DNA from 3 places in the Spartinivicinus ruber genome. Region 2 is predicted to be linked to each of the others. Evidence: predicted binding sites of a transcription regulator. Region 2 holds the regulator's gene; each other region holds the start of a gene.
What was found. Region 2 encodes LexA, which represses DNA repair genes until DNA is damaged. Its sites were predicted from a motif close to TACTGTNTANNTANACAGTA; they were not measured.
Positions count from the first base shown of each region.

Region 1: G4Y78_RS29110 (Y-family DNA polymerase) is a predicted target of LexA. The motif match lies at 2,310-2,329, and genes of this name have one in related genera.
Region 3: G4Y78_RS12925 (LexA family protein) is a predicted target of LexA. The motif match lies at 1,628-1,647, and genes of this name have one in related genera.

Region 1 covers NZ_CP048879.1:82,315-86,606, forward strand. The annotation lists gene G4Y78_RS29100 (hypothetical protein) at 1-163, opposite strand, end outside; gene G4Y78_RS29105 (SOS response-associated peptidase family protein) at 273-977, opposite strand; gene G4Y78_RS29110 (Y-family DNA polymerase) at 1,025-2,287, opposite strand; gene G4Y78_RS29115 (hypothetical protein) at 2,456-3,184, shown strand; gene G4Y78_RS29120 (hypothetical protein) at 3,685-3,927, opposite strand; gene G4Y78_RS29125 (hypothetical protein) at 3,941-4,192, opposite strand; gene G4Y78_RS29130 (elongation factor Tu) at 4,260-4,292, opposite strand, start outside.
Region 2 covers NZ_CP048878.1:2,878,491-2,882,782, forward strand. The annotation lists gene G4Y78_RS13655 (glycerate kinase) at 1-497, shown strand, start outside; gene G4Y78_RS13660 (oxidoreductase) at 501-1,532, shown strand; gene G4Y78_RS13665 (SulA-like leucine-rich domain-containing protein) at 1,571-2,029, opposite strand; gene lexA (transcriptional repressor LexA) at 2,344-2,940, opposite strand; gene G4Y78_RS13675 (TetR/AcrR family transcriptional regulator) at 3,316-3,972, shown strand; gene G4Y78_RS13680 (L,D-transpeptidase) at 4,006-4,292, shown strand, end outside.
Region 3 covers NZ_CP048878.1:2,693,201-2,697,492, forward strand. The annotation lists gene G4Y78_RS12920 (Y-family DNA polymerase) at 1-1,180, opposite strand, end outside; gene G4Y78_RS12925 (LexA family protein) at 1,177-1,614, opposite strand; gene G4Y78_RS12930 (extracellular solute-binding protein) at 1,892-3,019, opposite strand; gene G4Y78_RS12935 (hypothetical protein) at 4,230-4,292, opposite strand, start outside.

The DNA of each region.
Region 1 (4,292 bases), on a different replicon from region 2:
CATCAAGCAACTTTTCTTCCCCTGACTCTAACGTTGCTAAATAACTAAGACTGGCATCAAAACCCCAGAAGAAGTCCTCTGGCAACGATTTTGCTCCCCAATGATGATAAAATATGGATGTTTTATTTTCTTCAACAAGAAAATAGTTAGCTCTATGACCCATGCAGACTACTCAAAAGCATTAATAAGATGAGGGTTCTTTTATCGAGTTGTGGTAAGGGAATTTTTTCAAACCTTACCTACACCATAGGCTTATTAAATCAATTATTCGACTACCCGTCAGCTTTAATACTAAACTGGTCACCATTAGGTGTGGGATGACCGGGCCTTTCTATTGGCTGGGCCTGTAATGACTCATGCAACCTTGGCTGTAGAAGTGATTCAAAATACTGTGGGTCTCGTATTGTTGGGTTTAACCAATCATGTGCTATTTCAGGCTGGTCGAGAGGTAACATTAACGGCAGTGAGTTTTTATGAATACTCTTAAGTTTTGGGTGTCCTGGCAAAGTGATGATTGAAGCTGAATAGCAGTGTTCACCTGTCTTAGAGTGTGTCCATTCACGGTATAGCCCCCCGAACCCAATCATACCGCTAGCAGATTTGAGTAAATGATAATAGCGATTGCCCTGTGGTCCATCACCTTCAACAAAGTGAGTAGCTGGGATTATACAGCGACTTTGTTTAAATGCTTTTTTAGTGACAGGGCTTGTAATTAGCCTGCTAGATTTTGAGTTGAATGTTGCATATTTTGCATTTGCTTTAAAGTGGGTTTCAGCCTCTTCTAACAATAACCACCAAATGGCTTCGTTTACTTTATAACCGTCCTGGTGAGTAATAATGGATACAGTGTTGGTAGGTACGAATGCTTCTTTATACCGTAGGTTTATTGATGCTGGGTCGTTAATATCCTGTAAATTCAGTCGCTTTGTAAACTTGCCCCAGTTAAAACTATCTGCCAACCCAAATTGCCCACACATTATTTATTTCACTCCTTCCTTGGTCATATAGTGAAGTATAACGGCTGTTATAATCTGGCTTTAGGTAGATCAGACCAGCTGGTAAGGTAGTCTGGAGACAAGTGATGTCTGGCCATCTGCCAGCCTCGTTGGGTACCATTACTCGCGAGAAATAAGGCTTTTGGAAAACGACGGTTGATCTGATCAATTGTTTTCATCAAGTGTTGTGATTTTTGTGTATCAATCTCAGGAGTGAAAAGGTCTGCTTGATCAAAGCTAGACACACTGATATCAGAGAGCATGACTCCAGCCTTCGCGTAAGCAAACCCCGGTTGATAAATCGCTTCTAGTCCCATTTTAGCCGCTTTGACCAGTACCCGGGTATCACTCGTAGGGTGGGGTAAGGGCAGGGAAGCACCGCAACTGTATTGTGGAGTATCAGCAAAAGGGCTGGTCCGAATAAACACGTTGATTAACTGAGCTCTGGATTGTTGTTGCCTGAGTTTTTCTGCTGCTCGGGTCATATAACAACTGATGGATTCGGCTAACTCTTCCAACTTGTGTACCCGTTTGGAAAATGATCGACTACACACAATTTGTTGTTTGGCTGGAGGGTGCTCTTCTAACGCGATACAAGACTCGCCGTTTAATTCTCTGGCTGTACGTTCTAACACCACGCTGAAATGCTGGCGAAGTAGCTTTTCAGGATAGTTTGCCAGGTCATAGGCTGTATTAATCCCCATTGCTCGTAGTTTTTGATTTAAGCGTCGACCAACCCCCCAGACTTCATCAACTGGCATACACTGTAGTAAGCGGGTTTGAACCTTTTTTGAGCAGACATCAACCACACCACCTGTCTTTGGATACTGCTTAGCCGCATGATTGGCTAACTTTGCTAGGGTTTTAGTTGGAGCAATTCCAACACACGCGGGTATACCACAGTATTGGGCAATGGCTTGTTTCACCTTAAACCCATAGCCTTTTAAGGACGCCTCACAAGCCATATCTGTTAGGTCAAGGAATGCTTCATCAATGGAATAAACCTCAACCGTAGGGCATAGCTGCTCAAGGACAGCCATTACTCGATTGGAGATATTGGCATATGACGCATAGTTTGATGAGAACACCGTAATGCCATGACGTTTGATCAAACCTTGCAGTTTAAACACAGGTTCACCCATCTTGATCCCTAGGGCTTTGGCTTCTGGGGATCGAGCGACGCAACACCCATCATTATTACTGAGCACTACCACGGGTTTGCCTGCCAGATCTGGCCTGAAAAGCCGCTCGCAGCTTACATAAAAGCAGTTCATATCCGTGAGCGCATACATGCTAATTCAACAACCGACAAAATACTGTATATATAAACAGTATATAGGTATCTGATTGGTGTCAAATCCAATTAGTATTGATCGCGCAGTGATCAGTCTGATTTACTCATTGGGTCAACATGTATATTATTCACCCTCTTAAAATCTGTTCATTATGGTTGAAGACAATTGACTGAAGTAAATAAAACCTTACCTTTAAAAGAAATTTTTTTAAAAGGATTAAAAACTCCCTTTCAGAATATAACGGCTTTATTGCGGTTAGGGATTCCATTTATTTTTTTAATGATTTTAATGGATTATTTGATCCCTCACCCTCCGGAAATTAATTTTATACTGTATTTTTTTATTTATATAATTTACTACTTGGCATTTGTGCTGAGTGCCATTGGCTGTCATCGAGTTTTCCTGCTTAGCGATGAGGCGATTAAATCAACGCCCGTTTTAAGATGGACCAAAAGAGAAACCAGGTTCTTATTAATATTTTTTGGGTTTTCAGTGATATATAGCGCTGCGGCGGCAATTAGCTACAATTTATTTACGTTGTTACCGAAAAATAATTTACCGTTCAGTTCCATAATGGCTATCTTGATGCTGCCGGCTACTTATTGTATTTCTAGATGGAGCCTGATTCTGCCTGCAACGGCGACAGACCAGCAAAAGTCTTTGCGATGGGCATGGAGTATATCATCTAACCATCAATTACGGATATTTGTGTTAATTGGTTTGCTGCCGATTTTGACAAGTCAAATAATAAGCTATCTACCATTTCTACCTTATTATTTGAACTTTGTTTACGATCTTGTTTGGCTAATCGTTGCAGTTATTGAAATTTGTATATTATCACTGGCTTATGAGTGGATTGTTCGATGTAATGAAACGGCTACTGAACCCAACTAATAGTAATTTTTTAGCTGATTTTAGCGATCTTGAGTGTATGCCAGTTAATCTCAATATGGCTTCCAGTGAAATATTAAATATTACGTGGCCGATATGAAAAATATTTAAAAGAAACCCTGATAACATGAGCGAAGTAATATAGGAAGCCTACCCTGAGTGCGACTGGGTTTTTGCTGGCGAAGGGGTAGCAACACGAAAATATGACGGTACCTGCAGTTTAATAGAAAATGGTAAATTATATAAACGGCGAGAGGTCAAAAAAGGCAATCCAGGTAAAAGCCAGGAGGCTCAGCACTCCCAGCAGATGCCTTGTCCCAGTTATGGCCTGGTGCAAGGCGTGGGAAAGGTATCATCAAACCAAGGATCAGACAATGAATGAAAGACCAATTATAACCTGTAAATACTTACAGGTGAGTTTCGCATAAACTATCTTATGTTAAATAGATTGCTTGTTTGAATTCTCTGATCTTTGGCCATAACTCTGAATTATGGCCAAGGATCTAATTGGCACCATATTTTATGCAAAGTGTATCTAAATCAATTTTGTCATCTCGTGCTAGCTCAAAGTCAATTTTACTAATTTCAATTTCCTTTAATTCACCTTGTAGAGAGCCAGAAATATAACATAAATAGAAAGTTCCTTTTTCTTCTTTTATACTCCACCCATTTTTTTGTATCTCATCTTTTTTTGATTTCATGTGCTCTTTTGGATAGTGGCCTTCTTTTATTTCATAAAAAGTCATAGCTATATCCTTTCTACTTAAATTTGATCTCTTTGTATGGAGGTTTACTTAATAAGTTAACAACAGCTTCTGGTATTCCTCCAGAAGTATAACCTCCTGGGACCCAGTATTGATTAGCACCTCCTTCGTTACCTGAAGGAACTTTTAAACTATCCAAATCTTTTCGTTCAATATGAACAACCATTGTATCTTTATCACCTAAATATCCATCACTTAATCCTAATCTTTTTTCTACAACCCTTAAATTACCATTGGCTTCTGACACCACTTTTCTAAACGGTGGTATGCTCACGATAAGGCTAAGGCCGGACTATATACCAGCTTTTATCCAGTTATGTACTGATCTCCAATATTTTGTTAAATAT
Region 2 (4,292 bases):
CTGATGAGCCTATGCTGCAACAGTTGGAAAACCATTTAAGCCATTTTGCTAAAGTCATGCAACAAGCACTCAATCGGGATATTGCTTCAACACCGGGATCGGGTGCTGCTGGTGGTTTAGGCGCTACTTTATTAGGGGGATTTAATGCCCAGTTAGAAAGTGGTGTTGATATTGTGTTAGATACTATTCAACTGGAAACTTATTTATCTGACGCGGACCTAGTGATCACTGGCGAAGGAAAAATAGACAGCCAGACTATTTATGGTAAAACGCCGATTGGTGTTGCTAAACGGGCTAAACAATATAATTGTTGTGTAATAGCATTAGCAGGTAGCATGGGAGCTGGCTACCAAGCGGTTTATCAGCAAGGGATTGATGCAGTATTTAGTGTGGTACCAGGGGTAATGAATTTAACTGATGCTTTAAAAACTGCCGCACAGAATATTGAAGACACTGCATTTAATATTGCCAAAATTGTTAAAAGTTTTAAGGTTTGATAGATGATAAAAACAGGTATTATCGGTTATGGTTTTTCTGCTCAGACTTTTCACTTGCCTTTTATTAACTATTTAAAGGAGTTTGAATTAACAGCTATCAGCTCAAGTAAAAGAGAACAAGTATTAGCCGATAACCCTGATATTCAGGTTTATGATACAGCCGAACAATTAATTCAAGACGATACAATCCAGTTGGTGATTATTACTTCACCTAATGATACCCATTATGAATTCGCTAAGCTGGCATTACTCAGTAATAAACATGTTATTGTTGAGAAACCCTTTGTTACGCGAGTAGAACAAGGGGAAGAATTAATTTCACTAGCAAAAACAAAAGAACTGATACTGTCGACTTATCACAATCGTCGCTGGGACGGTGACTTTTTAACCATAAAACAATTAATCGATTCGAAAGCACTGGGTGAAATACGTTTATTTGAATCTCACTTTGACCGGTTTAGGCCAATCGTACGACAACGCTGGCGCGAACAAGCAGGTGAAGGGACGGGGATTTGGTATGATTTAGGTCCTCATCTGATAGATCAAGCGTTATGTTTATTTGGCTGGCCGATGGCACTGACTGCATGTTGTCGAAGGTTAAGGGAAAACTCACCAACCACTGATTATTTCCATGTTCAATTGCATTATCCTAATCATGAAGTGGTGTTACGCTCCAGCCCATTTTCTGCAGGGCCTGGGTTGCGTTTTCAATTAGAGGGAACCAAAGGTAGTTTTGTAAAGTATGGCCTTGATCCACAAGAAGAACAGCTAAAACAAGGGCTTTCGCCTCAGCATGAAAATTGGGCAAATGAAGCAGAAAAAAATTATGGGACCTTGTTTCAAGAAAATGGGGAAAGTATTCATCCCACGCAAGCAGGAGGATACCAGCATTATTTTGCTAACATTTCAGACGCAATTTTGCAAAATAAAACAGTGGCTGTAACTGCGCAGCAAGCGTTAGCAGTAATTAAAATAATTCAGTTGGCTGAACAGAGCAGCAAGACCGGTCAAACGATTTCATTGGTTGGTAAATAATCTTCTTATCTTGTAAGTAGCGCAAAATAATAGGCTGGTTAACGTTGTCTAATATTAATAACATGGCAGTTACCCTTTTTTGCTGCAATCTCTAAAGCCGATAAGGTAGCTTCGTCCAACACCGGTAACCAGCTAACTACCGTATGACTTTTACCTAGAGATAAAGCCTGTAAAGTTAGGTCCTTAATAGAGCCTTCATTGGTTGCTGTTAGAAATAAAACCTGTTTGTTATTAATGTATGCATCCTGTAGCCACTTCAAGGTAAGCTTGTGGTACTGCTTTGAGCAGACAACCGTTAGCCAGCGCTGCTTTTCATGATGACTTAGCTGGGCCAACATAGGTGGAATAAACGATGTCAGTGGTACGCGAGCAGAAGATAAAATAATTTCTGTAATATGAGTAAAGCCGCTGTGACTCGTTGATAGAGGAAAGTGAGGTGGCTGACTAGGTGTACTACAGTTGGGCTTGGAATCATTTTCATTGCCACTGTACTCCATGAGATTAATTCCTATTATCATGTTCGCTAATTATGGCTGGAGTGTATCACTGACAAAAAATTTATATCTTTGGCCTAATTCACTGTGTTTACCATATTGGAGTAGATTGTGGATCAGAGTTGATGAAAATGTGCAAAACTGCAGAATAAGTCGCAACAAGTTAATTGTGCATGGTTTATTGGCAGCTTAATTGAAGCGATGAAGGAGTTGAAAAAATAAAGAGTTGCGAAAACAGTTAGATATGACTAACTAAAAGCTAACATCGTTAAAAACTCTTTTGCCTCTCCTCATAGGGGAGAGGCGTTGGTAGCATCTTAGTGTCTTATTACCCCAACACTAATGCCTTCGATAGTAAAGTTTCCGTCGTGCAAATCCACTTCAATGGTGTTGAATTCGTTATTTTCCGGGTGGAGTAATACAACATCACCTTTGCGCTCAAACCGTTTGACAGTGACTTCATCTTCGATTCTAGCCACCACAATTTGACCATTATGTACATCGGATGTTTTATGTACTGCCAATAGGTCACCATCAAGAATACCGCAGTCTTTCATGCTCATCCCTTTTACTGTTAAAAAATAATCAGCTTGGGGCTTGAAAAAGTTGGCGGGTATCTGGCAGTAGTTGTCTATATTCTGTTCGGCTAAAATTGGAAAGCCAGCAGCTACTTGACCCACCACTGGGATGCCTTGCTGGGTTTCGTTAGGGATGCGAATGCCACGAGATGTGCCTGCAATAATTTCAATAGCGCCTTTGCGGGCAAGGGCTTTGAGGTGTTCTTCCGCAGCGTTTGCTGAACGAAACCCTAGCTGTCGGGCAATTTCTGCTCGGGTGGGTGGGAAACCCGTATCTTCGATATGGTCTTTAATAAATTGAAAAATCTCAGCCTGTCGGGCTGTTAGTTTAGCCATTGAGATGGCTCCTTATACGCATTTGGATTTTTGCTGTTTTATATGCTTCAGCTTATCTAATAATGCTTTAGATAATTGCAGGCTAACACTGCTGCTGTGATTTTATACAGTTACTGTGATTATATCCAGTTTTGCCTATCCTTCAATAGTTTTCAAGTACCTTGTTGTTTTTTATCAGGGTGTTTCCTTACTTTGTAGCGTTCAATATCACTTGCAGGAAAAGGGAAAGCCTGCTTGACTTGTATACGTATTAAACGTATGTTCAAAACGTTTGAAGATTATAACAGGCCCTAGCCCAAATATTTCTCAGCTTTTACGACAAGTTTTGATGAGGGTAGGGGGCTAAGGTTTTTAATTAATTATTTTAAATTTGTTATGGCACAATCAGAAACTGTTGAACGAATATTAGATGCTGCAGAGGCTTTATTTGCAGAAAAGGGGTTTGCCGAAACGTCATTACGGACTATTACCAGTAAAGCTGGAGTAAACTTAGCGGCAGTGAATTATCATTTTGGCTCTAAAAAGGCGCTCATTCAGGCTGTATTTGCACGTTTCTTGGAGCCTTTTTGTAAAAAACTCACTTTGAAGCTTAATGAATTTGAAGCATCATTAGCCGATCGTCAACCCACTCCAGAACAGCTGCTTAATCTGCTATTTCAGCAAATACTCTCTGTAGAAGCTCGAGGCAAGAATGACCTATCGGTGTTTATGCGCTTGCTAGGACTAGCTTTTAGCCAGTCTCAAGGACATCTACGCAAATACCTTGAACAAGTATATGGAGATGTGTTTCGCCGTTTTGTTAGTTTGGTCGTGCAAGCATCACCAGATTTACCACCTGTAGAAATTTTCTGGCGTGTTAATTTTATGGTTGGTTCAGTGGCATTTACTATGTCTGGATTAGATGCTTTACGGGATATTGCTGAAAGTGAATACAACGAGCATACCTCTGTACCTGCGGTTATGAAACGACTGGTGCCGTTTTTAGCTCAAGGCATGAAAGCTGATTTGCCTGCTACCAGCCTAGAGGTTTAATCGTTTATTTTACATGCGTGTGTACGGTGAGTGATGCCTGTTATTTATGTTTCCATTGCCGAACAAACCCTTAAATTGTTTGATGATAATCAACTGATTAAACAATACCCGATTTCTACAGCGGCGAATGGAACTGGCCAGCAGCAAGGCAGCTTTCAAACCCCGTTGGGCCGACACCTTGTTCGAGCTAAGATCGGTGCTAACTGCCCATTAAATGCTGTATTTGTTGGGCGACGATTTACAGGGGAAGTCTATGATGAGAAATTAGCCAGTCAGTTTCCCCAGCGCGATTGGATTTTAACCCGTATTTTATGGTTAAG
Region 3 (4,292 bases), 190 kb from region 2:
CATTACTAGCTAAGAATAGCCCTTTAGGATAACGTCTATTGATGTCATCAACTACTTGCATTAAGCGTTTAGATTTTGGTGTATCTAGCATGGGGGTGAACAAGTCTTGTTGTATAACTTGTTGCTCACAAATCTCACTCAACATGACTCCAGCCTTAGCATAGGCATGACCAGACCTGAAAATATGGTGAAGCCCTTGGGTTGCCATTTCTACCAGTAGTCGTGTATCAGAAGTTGGGTGGGGGAGCTGCACCAAAGCGCTATTACGGTATTGTGGTACATCCGCAAAGGGGCTAGTACGAATAGAAACAGTAATGTTATGTGCAGATGATCCCTGGGCTCGTAGCTTTTCTGCCGCTCGTGCTGTATAGGTGCTAATCGCTTCTCTCAGATGCTCCAGCTTATAAAGGCGTTGTGAAAACGAACGACTACAGATGATTTGTTGCTTAGCGGGAGCTTCGTTTTCTAAATCAATACAAGACTCTCCATTAAGCTCTCGAACAGTACGCTCTAAAACAACACTATAGCGTTGTCGGATTAACGTGGGCGGCATACAGGCCAGGTCATAAGCCGTTTTCATCCCCATATTAGTAAGTGACTTATAAAGGCGGTGCCCAACCCCCCATATTTCCTCCAATGGCATGAGCTTGAGCAGTTCTTCTTGAATGGTTGAATCAGTTGCGTCAAATACACCACCCGTTTCAGGGTGCTGCTTAGCATAATGATTTGCAAGTTTGGCTAGCGTTTTTGTTTTAGCAATACCAATACTGACAGGTATGCCAACTTGCTTCATGACTTGTTTTTTAATCATTACAGAGTAATCAGAGATAGAATCAATAAACTTGCAATGAGTTAGCTCCATGAACATTTCATCAATAGAGTAACGCTCGGTGTCAGGTACGAATGACTCAAGTATCTGCATGACTCGCTCAGAGATAACCCCGTAATTTTCATAGTTTGATGAAAATAGTTGAATATTATGTTGTTTAATCAGGTGCATTACTTGAAAAACTGGTACACCCATTTTGATGCCTAGTTTTTTTACTTCATTTGACCGCGCAACAATACAGCCATCTTGGTTTGATAAGACAGCTATTGGCTTATTTTCCAGGTCAGGCCGGAACAAACGTTCACAACTTGCATAAAAATTGTTGCAATCAACAATAGCGATTTTTTTCATGGATAGCTTTTGTGAATAATATAAACAACAACACCCCAAATGATGCAGTCTTGCTCTTTAATCTCGATAGGAGAAAAATTGGGGTTCATAGGAACAAGCCAGCTCTGAGCATCTTTAATCTTTAATTGTTTGACGGTTAAGTCTCCATCCAGAGCAGCAATAACAATATTCCCTGACTTGGCTTCTATCGAGCGGTCTACAACAAGTAAGTCTCCTGGCTGAATACCTCCATTGGTCATAGAATAGCCCGATGCTTTGACAAAGAAGGTCGCAGCGGGGTGTTTGACCATGTAATCGTGAAGGTTAATCTCAGCTGTCACATAGTCAGATGCAGGGCTTGGAAAACCTGCCTCTACTGCCTCTAGATAGAGTGGAGCCGTTTGAAGGCTATCTAGCTCAAGCAGTTGGGCTCTATCAACTTGTTCTACGCGCATTTTGTTCTCCGTATACTGTATGTATGTACAGTATTATAGTGTATAGCCTTTGTAGGACAAGATGTTTGTAAGTATTTGTGTTGATTAGAGCGTATAGGGTCAGCTAAGTTATTGAAGTGCAAGAAGTAGATGAAAATATGGGGGTGTAGACTCAATGGCGTTAGGGCGAACCAATATGGAATCAAGGGCAGGTGTGTCTAGAGCAGACCTTATTGGTCTCAAATACTCAATTTCAATTTAATATTGTTCGAGGTTATTAGTTAGCTATTTAAAAATTTTAGAATCCTGGGAGTCCAGATACAGGAGCTCTGCATTCAACAACTCCCTGGGAACATTTGACTCGTGTCCAGTACCTAACCATTGATCGTTGGAATCTTAATTCGTATTTTGGTATTGAAAATAGCCGGGATTCTACATCAGGAGAGGGGTAAATTGATTTGTCATTAACTATTTCATCTTCAACTAATGACGTTGAGGAGGGAACATTGTTTGCGTACCACACAAAATTAGATATTTTAGCAATAACTTCTGGTTCCATTAGATAGTTTAAGAAGGCATGGGCAGTTTTAAGGTTATTGCTATTGCTTGGTATGGCGACAGCATCTATCCAACGAGTTGAGCCTTCCTCTGGGATTATGTATTTTAACTCATAGCCTTTTTTCTCTTCCTCTGCATCAGAAATAGCCTGAAAGATATCACCTGAGTAACCGATGGTAATACATATTTTTCCATCTTTTAGTCGATCAATATATTCTTCAGAATCGAAGTACTTTATTGTCGGTGCTATTTTTCTTAGGTGTTTAGAGGCTAATACTATATCTGAACGTTCTTTTGATTGTCCTGACTTTCCTAAGTAGTTTAGAGTTAAAGGGAAGATTTCAATTTCACTATCTAAGTAAGAAATACCACATGATGATAGTTTTTCTGCAAATACAGGATCAAATACAAGTTTCCAGGAGTTAGGAATATTATCTTGATTGAGAGTTTTCTTTACCTGATCAACATTGATACCTAGCCCTACTGTTCCCCAAAGATAGGGAAGTATATACTCGTTAGTTGAGTCATACTTTTTTAAATCTGCTATGGAAGTGTCGGAAAGTTTATCAATATTAGGTAGAAGGCTTTTATCAAGTTTGTATAGTACCTTCCGCTCTATAAGAGCTGGTACATAATCAACTGGTGGAAAAACTACATCGTAAGCATCTTCTTTGGACTTAACCAAAAACTTTTGTCTAAAACCATCGAGGTCATCAAAAGTATCGTATTTTATATCTACGTTGTGTTTTTTTCCAAAGTCTTGTAGCACTGAGTCGTCAATGTATGCAGACCAATTTAAGATTCTAAAAGACTTAGCAAAGGAGACTTCTGAGAAGATAAGAATAAGAAAAGCAAGTAAATAGTACATCTACAACCTTCTTGTATATGACAACTATTATCTTATAATAGCACATGGGTTTGATCAGCTATAGATAGATGTACCATAAAATTTTATTAAAGTGCAACGTTGCACCTAAGCAGAGGCCCAGATGATGAAGCTCAAGGGATGTATGAGGTGTATTTAAGATTAAGCCAATTACATAACCATCCAGTGAAAAAAAGCATTGCCTCATCGAAAAGTTCGGATGAACAGAGGGAAGAGTGAGGCAATGCACCTATAACAGGTGGTTTAAATTGTCTTAAATAATGCAAGTCGGACAATACAACACTAGGGGTCTAGTTGTCTAGTTAAAAATGAACAATTAGTCAGAAAGCAACCCAGGATTTGATATGAGTCAATTGGAGTTAACCTTAAAGCTTCATTTAAAAGCTCATAAGTTCCCCATGCCAGTAAGCGAATACAAATTCCAACCCATATGGAGATGGGGTTTTGACTTCGCTTGGCCAGATAAAAAGTTAGCAGTAGAGGATGGGTAAACGGAAGGCACAATCGGGGACAAGGTTTGGCTAGCGACATGGAAAAATACCACGAAGCCATGAACCTGAGCAGGAACATATACCATTGCAACAGTGAGTCGCCCTCCGTCAGTTGTATAGTGAAATGTGGCGTGAGTTTCGTGCCGATATCAAAAATATTTATAGTAAATTAGACCGTGTTTTAGAGAGGCTTCCTAAGAAGGAATTCTGCCCATACGCTGTAAGTATGGGCTTGTTGTGATCCAAATAACTAGCTATTGTGTTATTGTGTAGCCTACAGTTTACTGGACTCAAAAAGCAATTACGATCTCTATGTTTAACAAATTTTCCTGGTGCTAAATATGAAGTACCATCAAACTTTGTAATCTGAAAAACAGCCCATGAACTAAATGTTGACTTTGCAGGCTGGGCTACGTATGAGTTATTACACTGAGAAGAGATGTTATTGTAAGTTTCATCGGAAATATTAAAAGCATCTATATATTCAGTACTTGAACCTCTTAGATAAGCAGCAGACCATAGCCCAGAAGCGGTCACTTGATTGCCATTGGAGTCTTTCAGCCAATACCATTTACTTCCATCTAGCTTAGCGCAAATTACATTAGTCCATTCAGCATATGTATTAGAGCAAAGCAAGATAAGGGAAATAGTTAAAAATCTGAGAGCCATGCATTTCATTTTGGTCACCTGGTTTAGATTATTTATTTAAAACGTATGAAACAGCCAGGACACTCTGAGAGGTTTATATACACTCCCGGTGCAAT